DNA from 2 places in the Kineococcus anabasis genome. Region 2 is predicted to be linked to the other one. Evidence: predicted binding sites of a transcription regulator. Region 2 holds the regulator's gene; the other holds the start of a gene.

Region 1 (11,665 bases), on a different contig from region 2:
GCGGCGGCGCGGGCGAACCAGCCCTCCGCCCGCGCCTGCCCCTCGCGGGAGCCGAGGCGGCGGCGGACCTCGTCGGCCTCGTCCAGCTCCACGCCCGTCGTGGTGGAGATCACCTCGATGACCTGCTCGTGGAACACCACCACCCCCCACGTGGGCGCCAGGACCCGCTCCAGCCTCGGGTGCAGGAACCGCGGCGGCGCCCAGCCCTGCCGGGCGGTGAGGAAGGGCGTCACCATGTCCGACTTCACCGGCCCAGGCCGGAACAGGGAGATGTCGACGACGATGTCGGCGAACGTCTCGGGGGCGAACTTGCCCACCAGCTCCCGCTGCCCGGGGGACTCGATCTGGAAGCAGCCGAGGGTGTGGGTGGAGCGGACGAGGGCGAACGTGGCCTCGTCGTCGAGGGGGACCTGCCCGCGGTCGTCGAGGTCGACGCGGACGCCCTCGACGCGCTCGACCTCCGCCACGGCGTGCTGCATCGCGGACTGCATCCGGATGCCGAGGACGTCGAGCTTGAGCAGGCCGAGGACCTCCACGTCGTCCTTGTCGAACTGGCTCATCGGGAACCCGGACCAGCTCGCCTCGACGGGGGTGCGCTCCAGCAGGGAGAGGTTGGACAGCACGACGCCGCAGGGGTGCAGCGCGACGTGGCGGGGCAGGCCGTCGAGGCGCTCGACGAGGTCGAACAGGACCGCGAGGCGCTGCTCGCCGAGGCCGCTGCGGCGCAGCTCGGGCAGTTCCGCGATCGCGTCGCGGGCGTCGCGGGCGCGGATGTGCGGGAAGGCGGTGGCGATCGCGTCGATCTCGGCCGGCGGCATGCCGAGGGCGGCGCCGACGTCGCGGACGGCGTGGCGCACCCGGTAGGTGTCCATCATCGACACGCACGTGACGCGCTCGGCGCCGAAGCGGTCGAGGACCGCCTCGTAGACCTCCTGGCGCCGGTGGGACTCCACGTCGAGGTCGATGTCGGGCAGCTGGGCGCGGCGGGGGTTGAGGAACCGCTCCATCAGCAGGCCGTGCTCGAGGGGTTCCACCCCGGAGATCCCGAGCAGGTGGTTGACGATGCTGCCCGCGCCGGAACCGCGTGCGGCGACCCGCACGCCGAGGGAGCGGATCAGGTCGCACACGTCGGCGACGGTGAGGAAGTAGGTCGGGAAACCCGTGGCGGCGACGGTGCGCAGCTCCGCGTCGAGCCTGCGGTGCACGGCGGCCAGGAGCCTCTCCCCCGCACCGGGGTAGCAGCGCCCGATGCTCGCCTCGCAGCGCTCGCGCAGCACCGCGGCCGGCTCCGCCCGCGGGTCGAGGCCGAGCGCGGCGCGTTCGGGCAGGTGGGTGCGGCCGATGCCGAGGTCGGCGGCGGGGTCGAGGCGGCAGCGCAGGGCGAGGTCCTCGGTGGTGGCGAGCAGTTCGGCGGCGGCCCGCCCGGGGTCGCGCCCGGCGCCGGGCCCGGCGGCCCGCGCGACCTCCAGGGCGGTGCGGGCCATGTCGGCGCCGGGCAGCAGCCAGGCCTGGCCGGTGGTGCGGTCCACGTGGCGCTCACCGAGGGGCACGTGGCGGCGGACGGCGTCGAGCAGGTCGGCGACGACGGCACCGGAGGGGTCGGGGTGGCGCACGGCGTTGGTCAGGACGGCCGGCACGCCCGCCTCGCGGGCCAGGGCGAGCATCCGCGCGGCGGAGTGCAGGCTCGCGGGGGTGCGGGCGGGACCGTGGTGGCAGACGACCTCGAGGTACAGGGAGCCGGTGGGCAGCAGGGCCCGCCAGTGCTCCAGGGCGGCGCGGGCGAGGTCGTCGCGGCGGGCGAGGACGGCGCGGCCGACCTCGGAGGCCGGGCCCAGCAGGACGGCGAGGCCGCCGCCGGCGGCGTGGGCGGCGACGAGCGCGCCGGTGGCGACGGGGTGCCCGCGCCGGCCGCGCAGGTGGGTGTCGCTGACGAGCCGGCACAGCGCCGCCCAGCCGCCGGGGCCGCCTCCGGTGGCGAGGACGACGGCGCGGGGGTGGCGGGGGTCGGTGTCGGCGCCGCCGCGCACGGGGACGCGCGCGGGCGGGCGCCGCGCCGCCGCGGAGGGGTCCGCCCACGCCGGCAGGCCCGTCACGAGGCCGCTGGGTGCGAGGGCGAGGTCGACGCCGAGGACGGGGGCGACCTGCTCGCGCAGGCAGGCCAGGACGAACTTCACCGCCCCGTAGAGGCCGTCGCGGTCGGTGAGGGCGAGGGCCCCCATCCCCGCCGCGGCGGCCCGGGCGACGAGCACGTCCGGGGACGCGGTGCCGTGGCGCAGGGAGTAGCCGGAGGCGACGTGGAGGTGGGTGAACTGCGGGCGCGGTGTGCGCGGCATGACTCGTCCTGTTCCCTCGGGTACCGGCTCCTGGGGAGCCGTTCGCGCCGTGGGGAAGGAACGGAGCTGCGGAGATGGTCAGCGGCTCGCGGGGAGCCGTTCGCACCGGGGGAAGGAACGGGGCGGGATGCGTGCCGGGGGGATCAGCTCGCGGCGGTGTGCTCGGGCAGCAGCGGTACGGGCGGCAGGCCCAGCACCGCCTCCACCGCCCGGTGGAACGCCTCGGCCTGGCGCATCACGTCCTCGGCCGCGGTGGCGTCGACGACCTCGTGGCGGCCGGCCTCGATCGCGGAGCGGCGCACGGCCGTCGTCGCGAAGAAGGCCGCCCAGTCGGTCAGCTCGGGAGCCACGCGGGGCAGGGTCTCCCACGCGCTGCGGGGGGTGCTGCCGCGCCGGGGGGAACCGGGGCGGCCGCGCACGGCGAGGACGGCCGCGGCACAGCGCAGCGCGGCCAGGTGGGAGTACAGGTAGCGCTCGGCGGCGCCGTCGCTCCCCCAGGCCGTGAGGAGGTCCTGGCGGGAGCGCTCCAGGAGGTCGAAGGCGGCGGGGGTGACGGGCAGGCGCCCCTCGGGAGCGGGCGCGGGGGCCCGGGATGCCGACGCGCGCGGCCCTCGGGTCCTGGTGGTGGGCATGGGTCCTCCTCAGTCGCTGACGCGCAGCAGGTGCCAGGTGTCCCCGGCCGGCGGAGCCGGGGAACCCGCGGAGCCGGCGGGGGCGGGGCGGGACAGGTCGTAGACGCCCGGGACGCCCGTGCGTCCCGGGCTGGCCTCGACCCGCCACACCTCGCGCTCGAGGTCCAGCGCCCCTCCGGGGAAGGAGGAGGGGACGCCGTCGCCCTCGCCGTGCACGGCCGCGACGCCCGCCTGCTCCCACCAGGAGCTGCGCTCGCGCCAGCGGGCCAGCACGTCGCGGACGACGTAGAACCTGCCGCGCCAGAGGAACTGCGCCGGGGCCGGTACCGCGCCACCGGCGCACCGGACGTGCACCGTCTCGGAGAGATGCCGCACGCCGATCACCTCCTGCTCCGCCCACCGCGGTGGGCACCGGACCCGGGCCCCCGGTACCCCCATCACACCCCACGGGTACGACAGAGCCCGGCGTCGAGGAGTCGGGGGAAGTCGACCCACGACGGAGCACCCGGCGCGCGAGGTGCGGGAGCTTCCCCTTCCCCCGCGGCCGCCCACCGGGTGCCCGCCCGTTCGAACACATGTTCGAACACCTCGAAGATACACCGATCACCCTGAGCGGCGTCAACGGGAACGGCCGCCCCGGCGCGGTGCGCCGAGACCGGCCGGCCGTCGGCCCCGAACTCCGCTTGACCGGTTGAGCGGCGTCGTCCACCCCTCGGCGCCGACCCCGAGCGCACCTACGTCACCGGCATCTCCTCCGGCGGCATGATGACCAACGTCCTGCTCGCCACCTACCCCGACCTGTTCGAGGCCGGGGTGTCCTTCGCCGGGGTGCCGCACGCGTGCTTCGCGGGTGAGCCGACCTGGAGCACGGAGTGCGCGACGGGGCGCATGGACCGGACCCCGCGGGAGTGGGGCGACCTCGTGCGGGCGGCGTACCCGGGGTACACCGGGCCCCGGCCGCGCGTGCAGCTGTGGCACGGCACCGAGGACGACGTCCTGAGCTTCGAGAACTTCGGCGAGGCGGTCGAGCAGTGGACCGACGTCCACGGCGTCGGCCAGACCCCCACGCGCACGGAGCAGGACTTCTACGGCCCCGGCCGGGTCCGCACCACCTACGGCAGCGGGCAGGTCCAGGCGGTGCAGGAGACCGGGCAGGGTCACAACCTGCAGATCGTCTCCGACCAGGCGCTCGCCTTCTTCGGCCTGCGCAGCGGCGTGGTCCCCTCCCCGTGGACGTCCGGGGCCCACGACTTCGAGCGGTTCGGCGACGACGCCTCCGTGCGCGAGCAGTTCGCCGCGTTCGGCCGCAACACCTCACCCTGGAGCGGGACCTCGTCGGGCAGGGCACGAACGCCCTGCGCCTCGGCTACGACTTCACGACCCAGGGCTACACCGGCATCGGCAAGCAGCTCGGGGGCGACTGGTCCGGTGACGACGCCCTGCGGTTCTGGTACGTGCCCTACGGCTCGGGCAACAAGCTCGTGCTGCAGCTCGCCGCCGGCGGGGTCCCCTACGAGGCGTACCCCTCGCCGGCGGGCACGGAGCCGCGCTGGGTGACGATCCCGTTCGCCGACTTCCGCCCCGCCCCCTGGGACACCGCGAACGCCGCCCGGCGGATCAGCGCCTCGGACCTGCGCGCCCCCCGGGGCGTTCAACGTCTGCGTCAACGCCGTCGAGGGCGCGGCGACGAGGGGTTCCGTCGTGCTCGACGCGATCGAGCCGGTGCGCACCGCGGGCACCGCGCCGGAGGCCCTGCCCGGGCGCCCGCGGGTGCACGACGACGACGGTCCCGGGCGCCGGGACGGCACGTTCACCGTCACCGCCGTCCTCGAGCGGGACGCGACCGCCCGCTCCGCGGCGTTCCGGGAGAACGGCGTGCTCGTGCGCTCCGTGGCCGTGACGCGGCGGGCCGACGGCAGCCAGGTGGCGACCCTCGAGGTCACCGGCCGCCCCGCGGGCCGGCACACCTACGAGGTCGTGTTCGCAGGCACCTCGGGCGAGTCCGGGCGCGTCGGCCACACGGTCACCGTGAAGCGTCCCCGACCCGGAGGGCGCCGCCGGGGGAGCGGGTTCCCCGGCGGCGCCCCCCGAGCACCGCGAGGACGGCGAGCAGGACGACCCACCCCGGCCAGCCGAGCGGCCCGGCGGCCGGGTCGGGCCGGGAGCCGGCAGCGGCGAACGCGGCGGTGAGACCGGCGCTGCCGTTGACGAGGGCGTGCACGACGACCGCGGGCCAGATGGTCCCGGTGCGCAGCCGCAGCTCCCCGAGGACGGTGCCCAGCAGGACGCAGAAGACCGTCATGAGGAGCACCGCGGTGCCGGGCGCGTACCCGGGGTAGTTGTAGCCGAGCAGGACGACGGGCGCGTGCCACAGCCCCCAGACGACACCGTGCACGAGCAGGGCGCGCCGGCGGCCGAGCGGGAGGAGTCGGGGCAGCAGCCACCCCCGCCAGCCGACCTCCTCCCCCGCGGCGAACACGCCGTTGAGGAGCGGGGCGAGCAGCGTCGAGGCGACGAGCACCACCGCCAGCACCGCCGGCGGCACCTCGGCGGGCAGGCCTTGCCCGGTCAGCTCCCGCGCGCGCTGCTCCAGGCCGGACAGGTGCACCAGGTCCGGCTCGTAGGCCCCCGCCGCGGTGGCGAGGGCCAGGGCGGCGAGGAAGAGCACGGGGGCGGCCGCCCAGGCCAGGAGGCCGGCGCGCACGGTCGGGCGCCAGCTCCCGGGGGGCCGCAGTCCCGTCGCGGCGGGCACGGCGGCGGGGCGGCGCACCCAGCGGGTCACGACGGCGGTGGCGAGCGCGGGCGTGAACATCATCGCGGTGAGGACGACGAGCGCGCCGGGGGTGTCCAGTCCTCTGCCGGAGAGCCACAGCGGCGCGGCCACGAGCCAGGCACCGGCGTAGCTGACGAGGACGAAGACGGCCAGGGCGGGCAGGTCGAGCCGCTCCGCCGCGGGAGCGGGGGCGGGGGCGGCAGCGGGCGCGGGGGCGGCAGCGGGCGCGGGGGCGGCAGCGGGCGCGGGGGCGGGCGGAGGGGCAGGGACGGGCGGGGGCAGGGAGGTCGGTTCCACGACCTCATGTTCTCAAGAGTGAGAACAGTCGCAGTCATGAGAAAGGCTGATGCCCCGTCAGCCCATGTGCGGGTAGCGGTGCTCCACCGGCGGCACGAACGTCTCCTTGAGGGAGCGGGGGCTCACCCAGCGCTGCAGGTTCAGCGCCGAGCCGGCCTTGTCGTTGGTGCCCGAGCCGCGGGACCCCCCGAAGGGCTGCTGCCCGACGACGGCGCCGGTGGGGCGGTCGTTGACGTAGAAGTTCCCCGCCGCGAAGCGCAGCACCTCGGTGGCGTGGGCGATCGCGGCCCGGTCCTGCGCGATGAACGCCCCCGTGAGCCCGTACGGGGAGGTGGACCCCACCTGCGCCAGCACCCGCTCGTGGTCGGCGTCGTCGTAGACGTGCACCGCCAGCAGCGGGCCGAAGTACTCGGTGCGGAACACCTCGTGGCCGGGGTCGTCGACGAGCAGGACGGTGGGCCGCACGAACCAGCCCACCGAGTCGTCGTACCTGCCGCCCGCGGCGATGCGCACCCCCGGGGCGGAACGCGCCCGCTCGATCGCCTCGACGTTCCTGCGGTACGCGCGGGCGTCGACGAGGGCGCCGGTGAAGTTCGACAGGTCCGTCACGTCGCCCACCGCCAGGGCGTCCACCTCGGCGCAGAAACGCTCCCCCATGCCGTCCCACACCGAGCGCGGCACGTACGCGCGGGAGGCCGCGGAGCACTTCTGCCCCGAGTACTCGAACGCCCCGCGCAGCAGCGCCACCCGCAGCACGTCGTCGTCGGCGGAGGGGTGGGCCAGCACGAAGTCCTTGCCGCCGGTCTCCCCCACCAGCCGCGGGTAGGTGCGGTAGCCGGAGATGTTCTCCCCCACGGTGCGCCACAGGTGCTGGAACGTCGCGGTGGAGCCGGTGAAGTGGATGCCGGCCAGGTCCGCGTCGCGCAGCACGACGTCGGAGACGACGGGACCGCTGCCGTGGACGAGGTTCACCACGCCCGGCGGCAGGCCCGCCGCCTCCAGCAGCCGCATCGTCAGGTGCGCGGAGAACGCCTGCGTGGGCGAGGGTTTCCACACCACGACGTTCCCCATGAGCGCCGGCGCGGTCGGCAGGTTGCCCGCGATGGCGGTGAAGTTGAACGGGGTGACGGCGTAGACGAAACCCTCCAGCGGGCGGTGGTCGGTGCGGTTCCACACCCCGGGGGAGCTGACGGGCTGCTCGGCGAGGATCCGCCGCGCGAAGTGCACGTTGAAGCGCCAGAAGTCCACCAGTTCGCAGGGTGCGTCGATCTCGGCCTGCTGCACGGTCTTGGACTGCCCCAGCATCGTCGCCGCCGCCAGCGTCTCGCGCCACGGCCCGGCGAGCAGGTCCGCCGCCTTGAGGAACACCGCTGCGCGGTCGTCGAAGTCCGTCGCGGCCCAGTCGCGGGCGGCGGCCTTCGCGGCGCGGACGGCGGCGGCGGCCTCCTCCGTCGTCGCCTCGGTGATCGTGCCCAGCCGCGCGGCGTGCCGGTGCGGCTGCACGACGGGCACGGGCTCACCGGCCCCGCTGATCCGCTCCCCGGCGATCGTGTGCGTCAGGTCTGCGTCGAGACCGGCGAGGCGGGTCAGCTCCCGCTGCAGGCGCTCGCGCTCGGGACTGCCGGGTGCGTACCCGTGGACGGGCTCGTTGACGGGCTCGGGGACCTGTGTCACGGCCTGCACGGCGACCTCCGGGGTTCCTGGGGCGGGGACGGGTTGCTGCTCCGGCGCTCGCTCAGGACGGCAGGAGGGAGCGCAGGAGGAACGCCACGTTCGCCGGGCGCTCGGCGAGGCGGCGGGTGAAGTAGGCGTACCAGTCGGAGCCGTAGGGCACGTACACCCGGACCCGGGAGCCGGCGGCGACGAGCCTGCGCTGCTCCTCGACGCGGATGCCGTGGAGCATCTGGAACTCGTGGTCGTCCGGGCCGCGGCCGGCTCGGGCGGCGAGCTCGCCGGCGATGCGCACCAGGCGCGGGTCGTGGGTCGCGACCATCGGGTAGCCCTGCCCCTCCAGCAGGATCCGCAGGCAGCGCACGTAGGCCCGGTCGACGTCCGCCTTCGCCGGGTACGCCACGGACTCCGGCTCGGCGTAGGCGCCCTTGACGAGGCGGACGCGGGAACCGGCGTGCGCGAGGTCGCGGCAGTCGGCCTCGGTGCGGCGCAGCATCGCCTGCAGCACGGCGCCGACGTCGGGGAAGTCCGCGCGCAGCTCCCGCAGCGTCCCCAGGGTCGCGTCGGTGGTGCTGGCGTCCTCCATGTCGAGGGTGACGAGCACCCCGGCCGCGGTGGCGGCGGCGACCAGCTCGGCGGCGAGGCCGGTGCTGACGCGCCGGCCGTCCGGCAGGCCCTGCCCGAGCGCCGACAGCTTCACCGACGCCTCGGCACCGGCGGGCAGGCGCCCGGGCAGGCCCTCGGCCGCGAGCCTGCGGAACAGCGCCAGGTAGGCGTCGCGGGTGGCGCGGGCCTGCGCGAGGTCGGCGGTGTCCTCCCCGAGGTGGTCGAGGGTGAAGCGCAGCCCGGCGCCGGTCAGCTCGTGCACCACGCGCACCGCGGCGTCGAGGTCCTCCCCGGCGACGAACCGGGCGACGAGGGGACGGGTGGCCGGTGAGGAGGTCACGGTCCGGCGCAGGGTGTCGTTGCGGGCGGCGGCGAGCAGTGCCCCCCGCAGGGCGGTGGCGAGCACGCGGGACCTCCTCGGCTGCGGCGGGACCGCACCGGCACGGGCCCGTCCCGGCACACTACGACCGCCGGGCGGCGCGGTCACGGCACACCACCCGGGGCTCACCGGCGCGGCCGGCGGGCCGGGGTGCGGGGGCCCCGCGGCCATGATCTGCGGATCGCGCCCGCAGCGCCTACCGTCGGAACATGGGGATCGCGAGCCGGGGGGGCTCGGCGTCGCCGGAGCTGCTCGAGCAGCCCGCCGTCGCCGCGCTCGCCACCGCCCTGGAGTCGATGCGCGCGGCCGGGACGGTCCACGTCCTGCCGCAGGAGCTGCGCACGCCCGCGGAGGTCGCCGCGCACCTGGGCGTGCCGACCGCCGCGCTGGCCGTCTGCGTGCTGCTCATCCCACCGGGGCCGGGCCCGGCAGCGTCCCGCACCGCCTGGCTCCCGTGGTTCCTGCGGCACGAGCGGGCCGCGGGCGGGTGCCACCCCGCGGGGACCGTGCTGGTCGTCACCTCCTGCGTGCACCGGGTCGTGCCGGAACAGGTCGCGGACGTCCTCGGGCTGCCGGCCCTGCGGGAGGCCGAGGCCGTGCCCGTGCTGCAGGACACCGGATCCGTGCTGGGGGGCGTCGCCCCGCTCGGGCACCCGGAGCCGCTGACGACCCTCGTGGACGTCGCGCTGGCCCCCCACCCGGTCGTGTGGGCGCGCGCCGGGCACCCGAGGACCGTCTTCCCCACCCGCTACGACGAGCTGCTGCGCCTGACCGGCGGGCAGCCCGTCGAGGTGGGCTGACCCGGCGGGCAGCGGGTCCGGGCGTGGCGCGAAACCCGGGTACGGCGGGAGACCCCGGCGCGGCACCGGGTTCCGGCGCGGTGGGGGGCGCGCACGCCCGCTGGGCCGCCGACCAGCCCGTGCTGCTGTCCGGTCTGGCGCTGCACTGCGGGGGCCGCCCGCCCGGGGAGGCGGAGGTGGTGCTCCTCGTGCACGGCCTGGGCAGCTGCACGTCGGTGTGGGACCTGGTGGCCCCCGCCCTGGCGGAGCGCTTCGCGCTCGCCCTCGTCGACCTGCCGGGCCACGGCGCCGCGCCGCTGCCCGGGGAGGACGCGGACGCGCTGCTGGAGCTCATGCGGCCGTCGGCCCTGGGGGCGCGGCTGCTGCGGGCCTGCCGCGAGCTGGGGGTGCCGCGGGTGCACCTGGTGGGGCACTCCCTCGGCGGGTGGGTCGTGCTGGAGGCCGCCGCCGAGGACGGGGCGGGCACCGTGGGCGGGACGGGCGGCGTGGACGGGACGGCGGGGCCCGTGGTGGCGAGCGTGACGGCCCTGGCACCGCCGGGGCTGTGGACGACGCCGCGGCGCCGCCCACCACTGGTGCCCACGGGCCAGCAGATCGCCCGGTGGGGCCGGCGGGTGCCCCGCTCGGTCCTGCGGCGGCGGTGGGCGCGCCGCCTCGTGCTGGCCGCGACGAGCGCGGTCGCGGCGGACCTGCCCGAGCAGGTCGCGCTGGACGCCGTCGCGGCGGTGGAGTCCGCCGCGGGGTACCGGGCGGCGGACGCGGGGATCGCCGCCGGGCGCTTCACGCGGGGGCGGGACGTGCGGGCACCGGCGACCGTCGTGTTCGGGACCGCCGACCGGGTGCTGCCGGCCGCGTGCAGGCTGCGCGCGGCCGCCCCGCCGGGCTGCACGTGGGTGGAGTGGGACCGCTGCGGGCACGTGCCGCCGTGGGACCGGCCCGCCGACTGCGCGGAGCTGGTGACCTCCACCGTCCGGGAGGCGGCGCGGGAGGCCGGGGGCGGACGCGGCGCCGGGCGGGGCGCGCGGGCGGGTGGTTCTGCGTGTGCGGGCGGGGGAACGTAGTGTCGGCGCACGTGACCCCCACCGCCGGCCCCGCGACCACCGCCCCGGGCCTCGTGACCCTCCACCTGTGGGGGGTGCCGACGCGGGCGGTGGTGGCGGCAGCCTCCCGGATGGCGCTGGACCGCCGCCACCTCGTGCGCGCCCCCGGGGTGCGCTTCGCGAAGCTGCTCGGCACCGGCTCGGGGCGCACGTTCTCCGTGGCGGACGCCGACCCGCGCCGCTGGGCGCTGCTGGTGGCCTGGGACTCCCCCGGCGACGCCGAGGCGTTCGAGCACGGGCGGACCGTGCGGGCCTGGTCGGACCTGGCGCAGGAACGGCTCGTGGTGCGGATGCGGCCGCTGTCCAGCAGGGGCACGTGGTCCGGTGCCACCCCGTTCGGCGGCCCGGGCCGGGCGCGCGGGGAGGGGCCGGTGGCGTCCATCACGCGGGCCCGGCTGCGGCCGCTGAAGACCCCGACGTTCTGGAAGGCCGTGCCCCCGGTGGCCGCCGACCTGCACCGGGCGCGCGGGCTGCGCCTGGCCGTGGGCATCGGGGAGGCACCCGTGGGTTTCCAGGGGACGTTCTCGCTGTGGAGCGACGAGAACGCGCTGCGCTCGTTCGCGCACCGGCGCAGCCCGCACCTGGAGGTCATGCGCCGCAGCGCCGCGGAGCACTGGTACGCGGAGGAGCTGTTCGCGCGGTTCGAGGTGCTCGACGTGGAGGGCACGGTCGGGGGCCGCACGCCCTGAGCGTCAGGAGGCGGGAAGGCTCCGAACGTTCTCGCGGGACCTGATGAGATGATGCAGAGCGACCACCAGCAGACTCCCCAGCCCAGCCCCGTCCAAGCGGGTGACGTCGAGCTCGACCTGACAGGCCAGCCTTCGCCCCCAGTCGTGGTAGAGCACGGGGTGCAGGCCGGGGGATCCTGACCGTGCACGAGAACGCCAGGCCTCGCGTTGCTCCACCGTCCCGTCCGCCCGCCGTCCGTCGAGGCGAGGATTGCGGCGGAGCGGCAGGACAGCTGCAGCGAGGTCATCGTGTCCTCGGCGGGAGAGAGCCGCCAGCAAAGCCGAACGAGTCAGGTGTGGTAGGGCGCTCATCGCCAGTGCATCGGCCTGCAGTCGTGCCTGATCG
Region 2 (11,665 bases):
TGCCGATGCGGATCGGCGGGTTGGACCAGATCGCCGCGAACTCCACTCCGGCGGGCACCTCGTCGGGCAGGGCGCAGCGCACGGCCGGCAGCCCGAGGCGCGCGGCGCTGGAGCGCAGCAGGTCCAGGGCGCGCTCGTTGACGTCGACGGCCCACACGGGCCGCTCCGGGCGGTGCAGGGCCAGGCTCAGGGCCACCGGCCCCCAGCCGCAGCCGAGGTCGAGCACCGGGCCGCCGGGGCCCTCGCCGGCGGCCTCCGCGGCGTCGAGGTGGGGCAGCAGCACCGCCGTGCCCGGGTCGAGGCGCTCGGCGCTGAAGACGCCGCGGGCGGTGTCGACCTCCACGTCCCGCCCGGCCAGGTGCACGGTCAGCCGGCGCCGCTCCTCGGGGCTGGCCGGCCGGGCCGTGAAGTAGTGCTGCTCGTCCGCTCCGGGCATGCCGCGCCGGCCTCCTCCCCGGTGCCCGGGGCTCTCCCGGGCGCGCCTGCGCAGCCTAGGAGACGCCCGTGCGGTGGAATTCGCTCGTCCCCGGGGCCGTTGCAGTGGAAGCCTGCGGGTACGGGGCGCGAGGTCGCGCCACCCCTGATCGGCAGGGGCGCCGGCAGGTGAGACCGAGGAGGTCCATGAACGACAACACCCAGCCCACCGTCACCGTGCACGACGAGCGCGAGGTGACCCAGGACGCCGAGGTGGACCGCGCCCTGGCACGCATCCTGGCGGGGCACGGGCCGGCGGGCGCGGGAGCCGGTGCGGCGGGTGCCTCCGGGCGGTCCGCCGACGGCACCGACCACGACGGCCCCGACGACGTGACCGACGACGGCACCGACTACGACGGTGACCAGCTGGACCTGGCCGACCGCCGCGCCATGCGGCGTGTGGCGGGGCTGTCCACCGAGCTCACCGACGTCACCGAGGTCGAGTACCGCCAGCTCCGCCTGGAGAAGGTGGTCCTGGTCGGCGTGTCCACGTCCGGCTCCGCCGAGGAGGCCGAGGTCTCCCTGCAGGAGCTGGCGGCCCTGGCCTCCACCGCCGGCTCCGAGGTCGTCGAGGGCGTCATCCAGCGCCGCGCCAACCCCGACCCGGCGACGTTCCTGGGGGCGGGCAAGGCCGCGGAGCTGGCGGAGATCGTCACCGCCACCGGTGCCGACACCGTCATCTGCGACGGCGAGCTCAGCCCCTCCCAGCGCCGCGGCCTGGAGGACATCGTCAAGGTCAAGGTGGTCGACCGCACGGCGCTGATCCTGGACATCTTCGCCCAGCACGCGAAGTCCAAGGAGGGCAAGGCGCAGGTCGAGCTGGCGCAGATGGAGTACCTCCTGCCGCGCCTGCGCGGCTGGGGTGAGTCGATGTCCCGGCAGGCCGGTGGCCGTGTCGCCGGCGGTGCGGGGATCGGCTCGCGCGGTCCCGGTGAGACGAAGATCGAGCTGGACCGCCGCCGCATCCGCACCCGGATGGCGAAGCTGCGCCGGGACCTGAAGCACATGAAGACGGCGCGCGACACCAAGCGCGGCTCGCGCGAGCGCAGCGCGGTGCCGTCGGTGGCGATCGCCGGGTACACCAACGCGGGCAAGTCCTCGCTGCTGAACCGCCTGACGGGCGCCGGGGTGCTGGTGGAGAACGCGCTGTTCGCCACGCTGGACCCGACGGTCCGCCGGGCGGAGACGCCGGAGGGCCGCCCGATCGTGCTCGCCGACACGGTGGGCTTCGTGCGCCAGCTCCCGCACCAGCTCGTCGAGGCGTTCCGCTCGACCCTGGAGGAGGTCTCCGGGGCGGACCTCGTCGTGCACGTGGTCGACGGTTCCCACCCGGACCCGGAGGGGCAGCTCGCCGCGGTGCGGGAGGTCATGGCCGAGGTCGGCGCGGGGACGGTCCGCGAGATCGTGGCCATCAACAAGGTGGACGCGGCCGACCCGGAGGTGGTGCGCCGCCTCGTGCGCCGCGAGCGCCGGGCCGTGGCGGTCTCAGCCCGCACGGGCGAGGGCATCGAGGAGCTGCGGCGGGTCATCTCCGAGGAGCTGCCGCACCCAGACGTCGCGGTGGACGTGGTCCTGCCGTACGACCGGGGCGACCTGGTGAACCGGGTGCACCGCTACGGCGAGGTGGTCCGCGAGGAGCACACCGCCGCCGGCACCCGGATCGAGGCGCGGGTGCCCGCCGCCCTGGCGGGGGACCTCTCGGGGTACCGGGCGTCCTGACCCTGCCCGTCACGAGCGCCCCGCGGCCTGCCGGCTGCGGGGCGCTCGTACGTCCGCACCGGTGTGCGCGGCACGGAGATGTCCGCGGTGTGCGGCAGACTCCCCGGGTGCCCGACCGCGCCACCACGCCCCCCTCCCCACGCAGCGCACCGGGCACCCCGCCCGCACCGGGCACCGGGGGCGACGCGCGCACCGCCGAGCTGCTGGACCTGGCCGTGCGCGCCGTCGGGGGGCAGCCCCGCGAGGGGCAGCAGCGGATGGCCGGGGCGGTCACCGAGGCCCTGCGCACCGGCCGGCACCTGCTCGTGCAGGCCGGCACCGGCACCGGCAAGTCCCTGGCCTACCTCGTGCCCGCGGTGGCGCACGCCGTGGCGTCCGACAAGGCCGTCGTCGTCAGCACCGCCACCCTGGCCCTGCAGGCGCAGCTCGACGCCCGTGACATGCCGCGGGTGGCCGCGGCCCTGGCCCCCGCGCTGCACCGGGAGATCACCTGGCAGCTCCTCAAGGGCCGCGCGAACTACCTGTGCCGCAACAAGCTCGACGGGGGCTTCGGGCCGGACGACGAGCCCGCCGACGTCCTCTTCGGGGCGGGGGAGGCCGCGCCGTCCGCGGCGGCGGACGCCGGGCGCACCGGACGCGAGGTCGTGCGCCTGCGCGAGTGGGCGCTCACCACGGCCACGGGCGACCGCGACGAGATCGATCCCGGGGTGGGGGACCGCGCCTGGCGGCAGGTGTCCGTCACCGCCCGCGAGTGCCTCGGCCAGCGCTGCCCCGCCGTGGCGGAGTGCTTCAGCGAGCGCGCCCGCGCCCGCGCCCGGCAGGTGGACGTCGTCCTGACCAACCACGCCCTCACCGCCATCGACGCCGTCGAGGGCCGCGGCACCCTGCCCGAGCACGACCTGCTGGTGCTCGACGAGGCCCACGAGCTGGCCGACCGGGTCACCGCCGTGGGCTCCAAGGAGCTCTCGGGCGCCACGGTGCACGCCGCGACCCGCCGCGTGCGCCGCGCCGGGCACGTCCCGGCCGCCCTGGAGGAGGCCGCCGACGACCTCGCCGACGCGCTGGGGGTGGTCCCCCCGGGCCGCGTCACCTCCTGGCCGCAGGTGCTCACCGCCGCGGTCGGCGCCGTGCGCGACACCGCCCGCACGCTCCTGTCGGAGCTGAAGGAGCAGGCCGACGCCGCCGGGCCGGACGAGGCCGCCGAGGCGCGCGGTGGCCGCCAGCTCGCCCGCGCCGCCGTCTCCGACGTGTTCGCCGTCGCCGAGCGCCTCGCCGAGCACGCCGAGCACGACGTGGTGTGGGCCTCCGACTCGCCGGTGCGCGGCCCCGCGCTGCACGTGGCGCCGCTGTCCGTCGCCGGCTTGCTGCGCGAGCGGGTCTTCGCCGACCGCACGGTGGTGTGCACCTCCGCCACCCTCACCGTCGGCGGCTCGTTCGACGCGGTGGCCGGCCAGTTCGGGCTGCGCCGCTCCGACGGCAGGGCCTCCACCCCGTGGAGCGGCCTGGACGTGGGCAGCCCCTTCGACTACGCGCGGCAGGGCATCCTCTACGTCGCACGGCACCTGCCCCCACCGGGCCGCGACGGCGCGGGGGAGCAGGCGCTGGCGGAGCTGAGCGACCTGGTGGCCGCCGCGGGGGGCCGGACCCTCGGGCTGTTCTCCTCCCGGCGCGCCGCGGAGCAGGCCGCGCAGGAGGTGCGGCGGCGGACGGGCCTGACGGTGCTGTGCCAGGGCGAGGACCGGCTGCCGCGCCTGGTGCGGCGCTTCGCCGCGGAGGAGGCGGTGTCCCTGTTCGGCACCCTGTCCCTGTGGCAGGGCGTGGACGTACCCGGCCCGTCGTGCCAGCTCGTCGTCATCGACCGCATCCCCTTCCCCCGTCCCGACGACCCCCTGATGTCGGCGCGCGCGGAGGCGGTCTCGGCGGCGGGCGGCAACGGGTTCATGTCGGTCTCCGCCGCGCACGCGGGGGTGCGGCTGGCTCAGGGGGCGGGCCGGCTGGTCCGCAGCAGCGGTGACCGCGGGGTCGTGGCGGTGCTGGATGCCCGGCTGGCCACGGCCCGCTACGGGGAGTTCCTGCGCCGGAGCCTGCCGGAGTTCTGGCCCACCACGTCCGGTGAGGTGGCCCGGCGCGCCCTGGAGCGTCTCGCGGAGGAGGCCGGCGGTGCCTCCCGGCCCGTGGCCGCGGGGTCCGGGCGGTCCTGAACCGGGGCCTCCCGGACACGATCCAGTCGCTGTCCGTCGAGATTCCTTGACGCTCCGCCGAAAGTTTGCCGACTTCTCCCGATTCCCGGGAATCCGCCCATCCGGGGCGCGAACTGCTCCGAACGGAGGACACCACGGGGGCGGCGACGGCGCCGCCCCCGTGCTCCGGGGGTGTCACCCCAGGATTCCTGCGGAAGAACGAGGTAGCCACATGTTCGGGAAATCCCTCGTGGTCGACATGGTCGACCGGAGTGCGGAGACCCCCGCCGACCGGCGCAACTTCCTGCGCGGCGCGGGCCTCATGGGTCTCGGCGTCCTCGGCGCCGGGGTCGCCGGAACCGCCACGGCGGGCGCCTCGGCTGCCGCCGACGGCGGCATCAGCGACGCCACCGTCCTCAACTTCGCCCTCAACCTCGAGTACCTCGAAGCGGAGTTCTACTCCTTCGCAGCCTTCGGCCACGGGCTCAACAGCTCCCTCACCGACGGCACCGGAACCCGCGGTGGCGTCACCGGTGGGCGCAAGGTGCCCTTCAAGACCCGCGCGATCCGCAAGTACGCGGAGGAGATCGCGCGCGACGAGGTCGCCCACGTCAAGTTCCTGCGCACCGCCCTGGGCGGGGCGGCGGTCTCGCGCCCGGCGATCGACCTGAAGCAGAGCTTCACCGCCGCCGCGCGTGCGGCCGGTCTGGTCAAGGCGAACGAGCAGTTCGACCCGTACGCCAACGAGAACAACTTCCTCCTCGCCGCGTTCATCTTCGAGGACGTCGGCGTCACGGCCTACAAGGGCGCGGCGCCCCTCATCACCAACAAGACCTACCTGGAGGCCGCCGCCGGCATCCTCGCCGTCGAGGCCTACCACGCCGCCACCGTGCGGGCCTCGCTGTACGCCCGTGACCTCGAGAAGGCCGTGCGCGCCATCTCCGACGCGCGCGACTCCCTGGACGGGTCCACGGACCTCGACCAGGGCATCACGACGAACTGGGGCCGTGACGCCAACATCGTCCCGACCGACGAGAACGGCATCGCGTTCAGCCGCACCCCCGGGCAGGTGCTGAACGTGGTCTACCTCAACCCCGGCAAGGTCGACCGCGGCGGGTTCTTCCCCAACGGTGTCAACGGGGACGTCCGCCGGAGCGGCTGAGGCGACCGGAACACCGCGGGGGGCGTTCCGGCGTCCCCCGCGGTGGCTCAGCCCACGGTGGAGCGGCTGCCGGAACCCGCGACCGCCTCGAGTTCCGCCACCACCGGTGTGTTCCCGGCATCGGCGCGGATCCTGGCGCCGAGGGCCCGCGCCGCCGAGCCGAACCCCGGGTCCGCCAGCAAGCGCCGGACGGCGCCCGCGATGGCCGGGGTGGAGGCGGTCGGCCGCAGCCCCAGCCCGGCGCCGTGGTGCACCAGCCGGGCGACGTTGTCGGCCTGGTCGCGGCCCATCGGCAGCCCCAGGACGGGAACGCCGGCGGCGAGGGCCTTCACGACGGTCCCGTGCCCCGCGTGCGTGACGACGACCGCCGCCCGGGGGAACACCTGCGCGTGCGGTGCGCTGCGCACGACCGTGACGCGCGCCGTCCCGGGGACGTCCGCCGGGTGCACCGCGGGCCCGGTCGTCACGAGCGCGCGCACGGGCAGGGTGTCCAGGGCGGCCACGACGCGCCGCAGCAGCGGCACCTGGTCCATGTAGCTGCTGGACAGCCCGACCACCACGAACGGCTCCCCGCCCGCCGGCGGCTCGAACGGCTCGACCCACGCCGGGTCGTCCAGGACCGGGCCGACGTAGCGCACGTTGGCGGGCAGTTCTGCGGGGAAGTCGAAGGCGCGCGAGGTCAGCACGAGCACCCTCGCGCAGCGGTCCCACTGCTCGAAGACGGACCGCACGGGCGGCAGGCCCAGGACGGCGCGGGCACCGTTCAGGTCGCCCGTGCCGCGGGCCCAGAGCCGGCCCACCGCCGCGTTCAGCGCGCCGTCGCGGGCCCGGCCGAGAGGCCCCCGGGCCGGGCGCAGGCCCGGGCCGAGCGGCGGCAGGCCCGGAGCGGGGGCCATGTAGATGTTCGGCATGAGGCAGGCCGCGGGAACCCCCAGCGACTCCGCGCCCACCACCGCCCCGAGCAGGGCGCAGTTGACGACCACGGCGTCCGCCGACACCTCGGCCACCACGCGACGGGTGTCCCGGGAGAAGGCGCCCGCCGGGCCGGTGACGAGCCGGTCGCGCAGCCGGGCGAACTGCCCGAGGGGTGTGCGGCACTCCCAGTCGCGGAAGAGGTCCCCGTCGACGCCCGGGTGCACGCGGTGCGGGGCCTCGACCCACGGACGGAATGCGGCTCCCGCCGCGGCGACGTCCGGCTCCATCGTCGGATCGCCCAGGACGGTGACCGCGTGACCCGCGGCCAGCAGACGACGTGCCACGCCGAGCTCCGCGGGCACGGTCCCGCCGCCCTCCCAGAGCGCGAGCAGGTAGCGCATGGTTCCTCCTCCACGGGTGGTCCGTGAGGGGAGTCCGCCGGTGGCGGGTTCCCCAGGTTCAGGTTCCTCAGGTGCGAGTTCCTCGGGTGCGGGTTCTCCGGGTTGCAGGTTCTCGGGGTTGCAGGTTCTCCCCGGTGTGGGCCGCCGTCAGGGTCGCCGCGCGGCGGTGAGCACGGCCCCGACCGCCAGCCGCACCGCGGCCGCCGTCTCGGTGCGGGAGTGCCCGAGGTCGCGGCGCAGCAGTTTCCACGTTCCGACGTCGGTGGCGGCGTAGAGCGCGGCCAGCGCCCGGCGCCGCGGGAGCGGGTCCTGCGGCAGCTCACCGCCGAAGACGTCCTCCAGCCACCGCGCGTGGGCGGCACGCGCCCCCGCGAGCGCGTCCCCGAGGACGGCGGGCATGCGCTCGGCCACGAGGACGAAGCGGACGTTGGCGTCGCCGAACTCCTCGTACTCGCGCACGAGCTCGGCGACGGCCGCGTCGGTGTCCCCCGGCGGCACCGGCGAGCGGGCCGCCTCGATCTCCGCGCCCAGCACGCCGAGGACGGCGACGAAGAGGTTCTCCTTGGACGTGAAGTGGTTGAGCAGGGTCTGCTGGCTCACCCCGGCCGTCGCGGCGACGTCGGCGAGCCGGACGCCGTCGTAGGGCTCGGCCAGGAAGGCGGTCCGGGCCGCCGAGAGGATGCGCCGGCGGGTCTCCTCGACGCTGCGGGCGCGGCGGTCCATCCGGTACGGACGCGTCTCCACCACGCCCCGAGCATCCTCTTCGCTGGGGTTCGGGTCAAGCGAATTCCGCGCCCGCCGGCGCGGGCTCGGTGACCGCTCCGAGTGATGGTGACAAGGGCACCACGATGCCGGGGCTGGGAATCATGAGACGAACGTCCGAGCCGGCCGTGTGGAGCGGTCGCTGCTCGAGCTGCTGCCGCCACGCTCCATCCACCGTCCAGCGCGTCAGCCGGGCGTAGGCGAAGAGTCCAGGGCCGAACCGTTCAGCCGGCTCCCGCCGTGGGCGAGCCTGTGTGGCGCTTCAGGCCACCGCCTCGATCACCTGCCGATGCCTGGGCCACCGGCCACCGGACGCCGTGGCGAGTCGCCGCCGGCAGCGGGAGCGACTCGGTCAGCGCTCACACCTCATCGGTGAGCACCTGTGACCACCTCGTGGCCGGGGATGCACCGCATCCCCGGCTGAACCCACCAGGCATCCCTGGTGCTGCCCCGCTCCTGGAGAGCATGATGGATGTCTCGTCGCCGATGGACGAAGTTCCTGGTGGTCATTCGAGGAGGCAGTCATGCGCATCCGCACCGTTCTGATGGGTGCTGGCCTGGCGATCGCCCTCGTGCCCGCCAGTGCCGGCACCGCCCAGGCCGCCACCGTCCACTTCACCGAGCCGGAGTACTGCGAGCACGATGACGACGGTGTGGGCGCGATCTGCTTTCACACCGAGGGTCAGCTCAACCGGATCGTGACTCCTTCTGGCAACATCAGCTACCGCAGCGCAGGCATCACGTACTACGAGTATCAGGATCCTGGTCTTCTTCACTACGCGACCGAGGAGTTGAGCTACACCTACCACTGGCTGAGGCAGCGCTCGAAGGAGCAGGTGGAGCACTACCGGATGAGCAGGACCGTCATCGCGGGATCGCGAACGTGCGTGAGTACGCGCCACTTCCACGCAACACGGGAACGCCTGGCATTCGACCGCACCACCGTGAACTGCACCGAAGCCTGACGGCGTACCCGAGCGACCGGTGGAGCGGACCGAGGCGCCGATGATCAGCGGTGGCCAACTCGGCGACTCAGCTCGACTTCCAGCCGCACATCGACGCCGGGGGGCGTTCGTGTCGCGCCGGGTGCTTCCAGCGGCATTGCAGCCGTGAGTCCGGCTTCATCTGCGCCTCCTCGTGCAGGTCACGCGCCAGGTCGATGCTCGTGAGGCCTGCTCGGCGTCGACCGACCACTGGGACAGCACGCTGCTCAACGAGGCATGACGGGCGGGCCGATCCAGCGAGCGCCGTCAGGGTCCTTCTGGGCGTTCACCTCAGCGGCTCCCACTCCGCATCGCTCAGGTCTGACGTGAACGCCTCGCGTCCAGCGGTCACCGGGTAGGTACGACCTACCCGGCCCGACGTGCGGAACAGTCGCTCAGACGCTGCGCAGGACCGCCGTGACGCGGCCGAGGATCGTCGCCTCGTCGCCGTTGATCGGCTCGTACAGGTCGTTGTGGGGCAGCAGCCACACGTGGCCGTCGCGGCGGCGGAACGTCTTCACCGTCGCCTCCCCGTCGAGCATCGCGGCGACGATGTCGCCGTTGTCCGCGGTCGGCTGCTGGCGGACGACCACCCAGTCCCCGTCGCAGATCGCCGCGCCGACCATCGAGTCGCCGGCGACCTTCAGCAGGAAGAGGGAGCCGTCCCCGACGAGCTGGCGGGGCAGGGGGAAGACGTCCTCCACGACCTGCTCGGCCAGGATCGGGCCACCGGCGGCGATGCGCCCGACGAGCGGCACGTAGGTGGCCTCCGGGCGCAGGTCGCCGGGCGCCTCGGCGCCGTCGGAAGCCTCCACGCGCGTGACGTCGGCGGGGGGCAGCACCACCTCGATGGCGCGCGGGCGGTTGGGGTCGCGCCGCAGGAAGCCCAGGCGCTGCAGCGTCGTGAGCTGGTGGGCGACGCTGCTGGGGCTGGTCAGGCCGACCGCCTGGCCGATCTCGCGCATGCTCGGCGGGTAGCCCCGGCGCTCCACGGCCTCGGTGATGGTCTCCAGCACCAGGCGCTGCCGCGCGGTCAGGCCGGCCCCGTCCTGCGGGCCGTCCGGGAGCTGGTGCACCGACCCCTTGCGTCCGGCCACGATCCGCTCCTTACCTCAACGTGCCGGCCCCTGCGGGCCGGTCTGCTGGCGTGCCTCCGCGGGGTGCGGGGCGCTGCGATCAACCTAGGCCCACCGGGGCCCCGGATCAAACACGTGTTCGAACGGAGCTGGTCCGTGTCGGAGCCCGGTGGTAGAACTTCAGGCGAGCTGTTCGAACATCCGTTCGACCGCACCGAACGCCCTGGGAGGTCCGCCCGTGAGCGCCGTCGCACTGTCCCACCCGCAGCCAGCCGTCGTGCTGCCCCGTCCCGGTGACCTGTCCCGGAGCGTGCGGCGCTCGGTGGTGGCCGCCGCGGCGGGCCTGCCGCGACCGCGTGCCGCCTCGCCCCGGCCCGCCCGCCGCCGCCCCGAGGTGCCCGCGGCGCGGGCTTCCGGGTGCGCCCGCGGCACCGCCGTGGCGGTCCGCTCCGCCGCACCGCTGCGGCTGACGCGCCGCGGCCGGCTCGCGCTGACCTGCACGGCCGCCTCGCTCCTGGTCTCCGCGGCGGCCTCGTTCGTGGTGCTGGCCACCTCCCCGGCCGCGGCGAGCCCCGAGGTGGTGCCCGCGGGCACCCGCCAGGCGGAGGTGGTGACCGTCCTGCCGGGGGAGACGCTCTCGGGCATCGCCTCCCGGGTGCGCCCGGGGGAGGACTGGCGGGACGTGGCCGCCGAGATCCGCCGGGCCAACGGGATGTCCACATCCGCCCTCGCGGCCGGCCAGCAGCTGCGGCTGCCGCTCGGGTGGTGAGCGCGCCGGGCGCCTTGCACCGGCGTGGGGCCTGCGCCTAGCGTCGTACCCCAGATGTAGTGGTCGCCGTTGTGGGACGTCCGGGACGCCGGACCCCCGGCCCCCGTGACCCCGTGGACCAGGCCGCCGCGGGGTGCGACCGTCGCGACGGGGCCCTCGGCGCGCCGGGCCCTCCCGGCCCGCCGGCGACCCGGGAGGGCCCGGCATGCACTGTCCGTTCTGTCGCCACCGCGACTCGCGCGTCGTCGACTCGCGCACCACGGACGACGGCAGCACCATCCGGCGCCGGCGCCAGTGCCCCAGCTGCAACCGCCGGTTCAGCACCGCGGAGACGGCGAGCCTCACCGTCGTCAAGCGCTCCGGGGCGGCGGAGCCCTTCAGCCGCCAGAAGATCATCACGGGCGTCCGCAAGGCGTGCCAGGGCCGGCCCGTCAGCGAGGACGACCTGGCTCTGCTCGCCCAGCGGGTGGAGGAGTGCGTCCGCGCCCAGGGTGCCGCCGAGGTGGACGCGCACCAGGTGGGCCTGGCGATCCTGCCGTTCCTGCGCGAGCTCGACGAGGTCGCCTACCTGCGCTTCGCCTCCGTGTACCAGGCCTTCGACTCCCTGGCGGACTTCGAGGCCGCCATCGAGCAGCTCCGCGCCGGCCGGGCGGCCGCGGAGGTCGGCCCCGCCCGCTGAACCCGGCCGCACCGACCCCGGCCGCGCCGGACGGTGCGGCCGCTGCGCGACAATGACCCCATGCTCGACCCCGCAGACCTCTACCGCTTCGAGGGCCAGGACACCCCGCGCACCTCCGGCGAGGGGGGCGGCGAGCCCGGGCCCTCCACCGCGGGCATGGTGGACCCGCCGCTCCTGGTCGCCCTGTCCGGTTTCGTCGACGCCGGCCACGGCGTGCGCCTCGCCGTCGAGCACCTCCTGGGAACCCTGGAGCACGAGCCGGTCGCGCGCTTCGACGTCGACCAGCTCCACGACTACCGCGCCCGCCGCCCCGCGATGGACTTCGCCACCGACCACTGGGCGGGCTACGAGGCGCCCGAGCTCGTGCTGCACCGCCTCACCGACGCCGACGGCGGCTCGTTCCTGCTGCTCACCGGCCCGGAGCCGGACGTGCAGTGGGAGAGGTTCACCGCGGCGTTCTGGCGCCTGGCGGGCCAGGTCGGCGCGTCCCTCGTGCTGAACCTCACGGCGGCGCCCACGCCCGTGCCGCACACCCGCCCCACCGG

What was found. Region 2 encodes LexA, which represses DNA repair genes until DNA is damaged. Its sites were predicted from a motif close to TCGAACANNTGTTCGA; they were not measured.
Region 1: a site for LexA is predicted at 3,533-3,548, ahead of ACYQBY_RS09250 (DUF6504 family protein). Genes of this name have one in related genera too.

The regions. Positions count from the first base shown of each region.
Region 1 is NZ_BAAIHU010000006.1:95,479-107,143, forward strand. It holds gene ACYQBY_RS09240 (DNA polymerase III subunit alpha) at 1-2,333, opposite strand, end outside; gene ACYQBY_RS09245 (SAV_6107 family HEPN domain-containing protein) at 2,477-2,965, opposite strand; gene ACYQBY_RS09250 (DUF6504 family protein) at 2,975-3,340, opposite strand; partial or broken gene ACYQBY_RS09255 (CE1 family esterase) at 3,692-4,135, shown strand; partial or broken gene ACYQBY_RS09260 (hypothetical protein) at 4,195-4,413, shown strand; gene ACYQBY_RS09265 (CPBP family intramembrane glutamic endopeptidase) at 4,989-6,035, opposite strand; gene pruA (L-glutamate gamma-semialdehyde dehydrogenase) at 6,093-7,718, opposite strand; gene ACYQBY_RS09275 (proline dehydrogenase family protein) at 7,771-8,718, opposite strand; gene ACYQBY_RS09280 (YbaK/EbsC family protein) at 8,901-9,491, shown strand; gene ACYQBY_RS09285 (alpha/beta fold hydrolase) at 9,572-10,552, shown strand; gene ACYQBY_RS09290 (monooxygenase) at 10,564-11,280, shown strand; gene ACYQBY_RS09295 (hypothetical protein) at 11,284-11,665, opposite strand, start outside.
Region 2 is NZ_BAAIHU010000002.1:756,469-768,133, forward strand. It holds gene ACYQBY_RS06890 (class I SAM-dependent methyltransferase) at 1-436, opposite strand, end outside; gene hflX (GTPase HflX) at 622-2,193, shown strand; gene ACYQBY_RS06900 (ATP-dependent DNA helicase) at 2,301-4,394, shown strand; gene ACYQBY_RS06905 (ferritin-like domain-containing protein) at 4,606-5,535, shown strand; gene ACYQBY_RS06910 (nucleotide disphospho-sugar-binding domain-containing protein) at 5,583-6,851, opposite strand; gene ACYQBY_RS06915 (TetR/AcrR family transcriptional regulator) at 6,999-7,598, opposite strand; gene ACYQBY_RS06920 (hypothetical protein) at 8,138-8,578, shown strand; gene lexA (transcriptional repressor LexA) at 8,992-9,693, opposite strand; gene ACYQBY_RS06930 (LysM peptidoglycan-binding domain-containing protein) at 9,911-10,441, shown strand; gene nrdR (transcriptional regulator NrdR) at 10,647-11,120, shown strand; gene ACYQBY_RS06940 (PAC2 family protein) at 11,181-11,665, shown strand, end outside.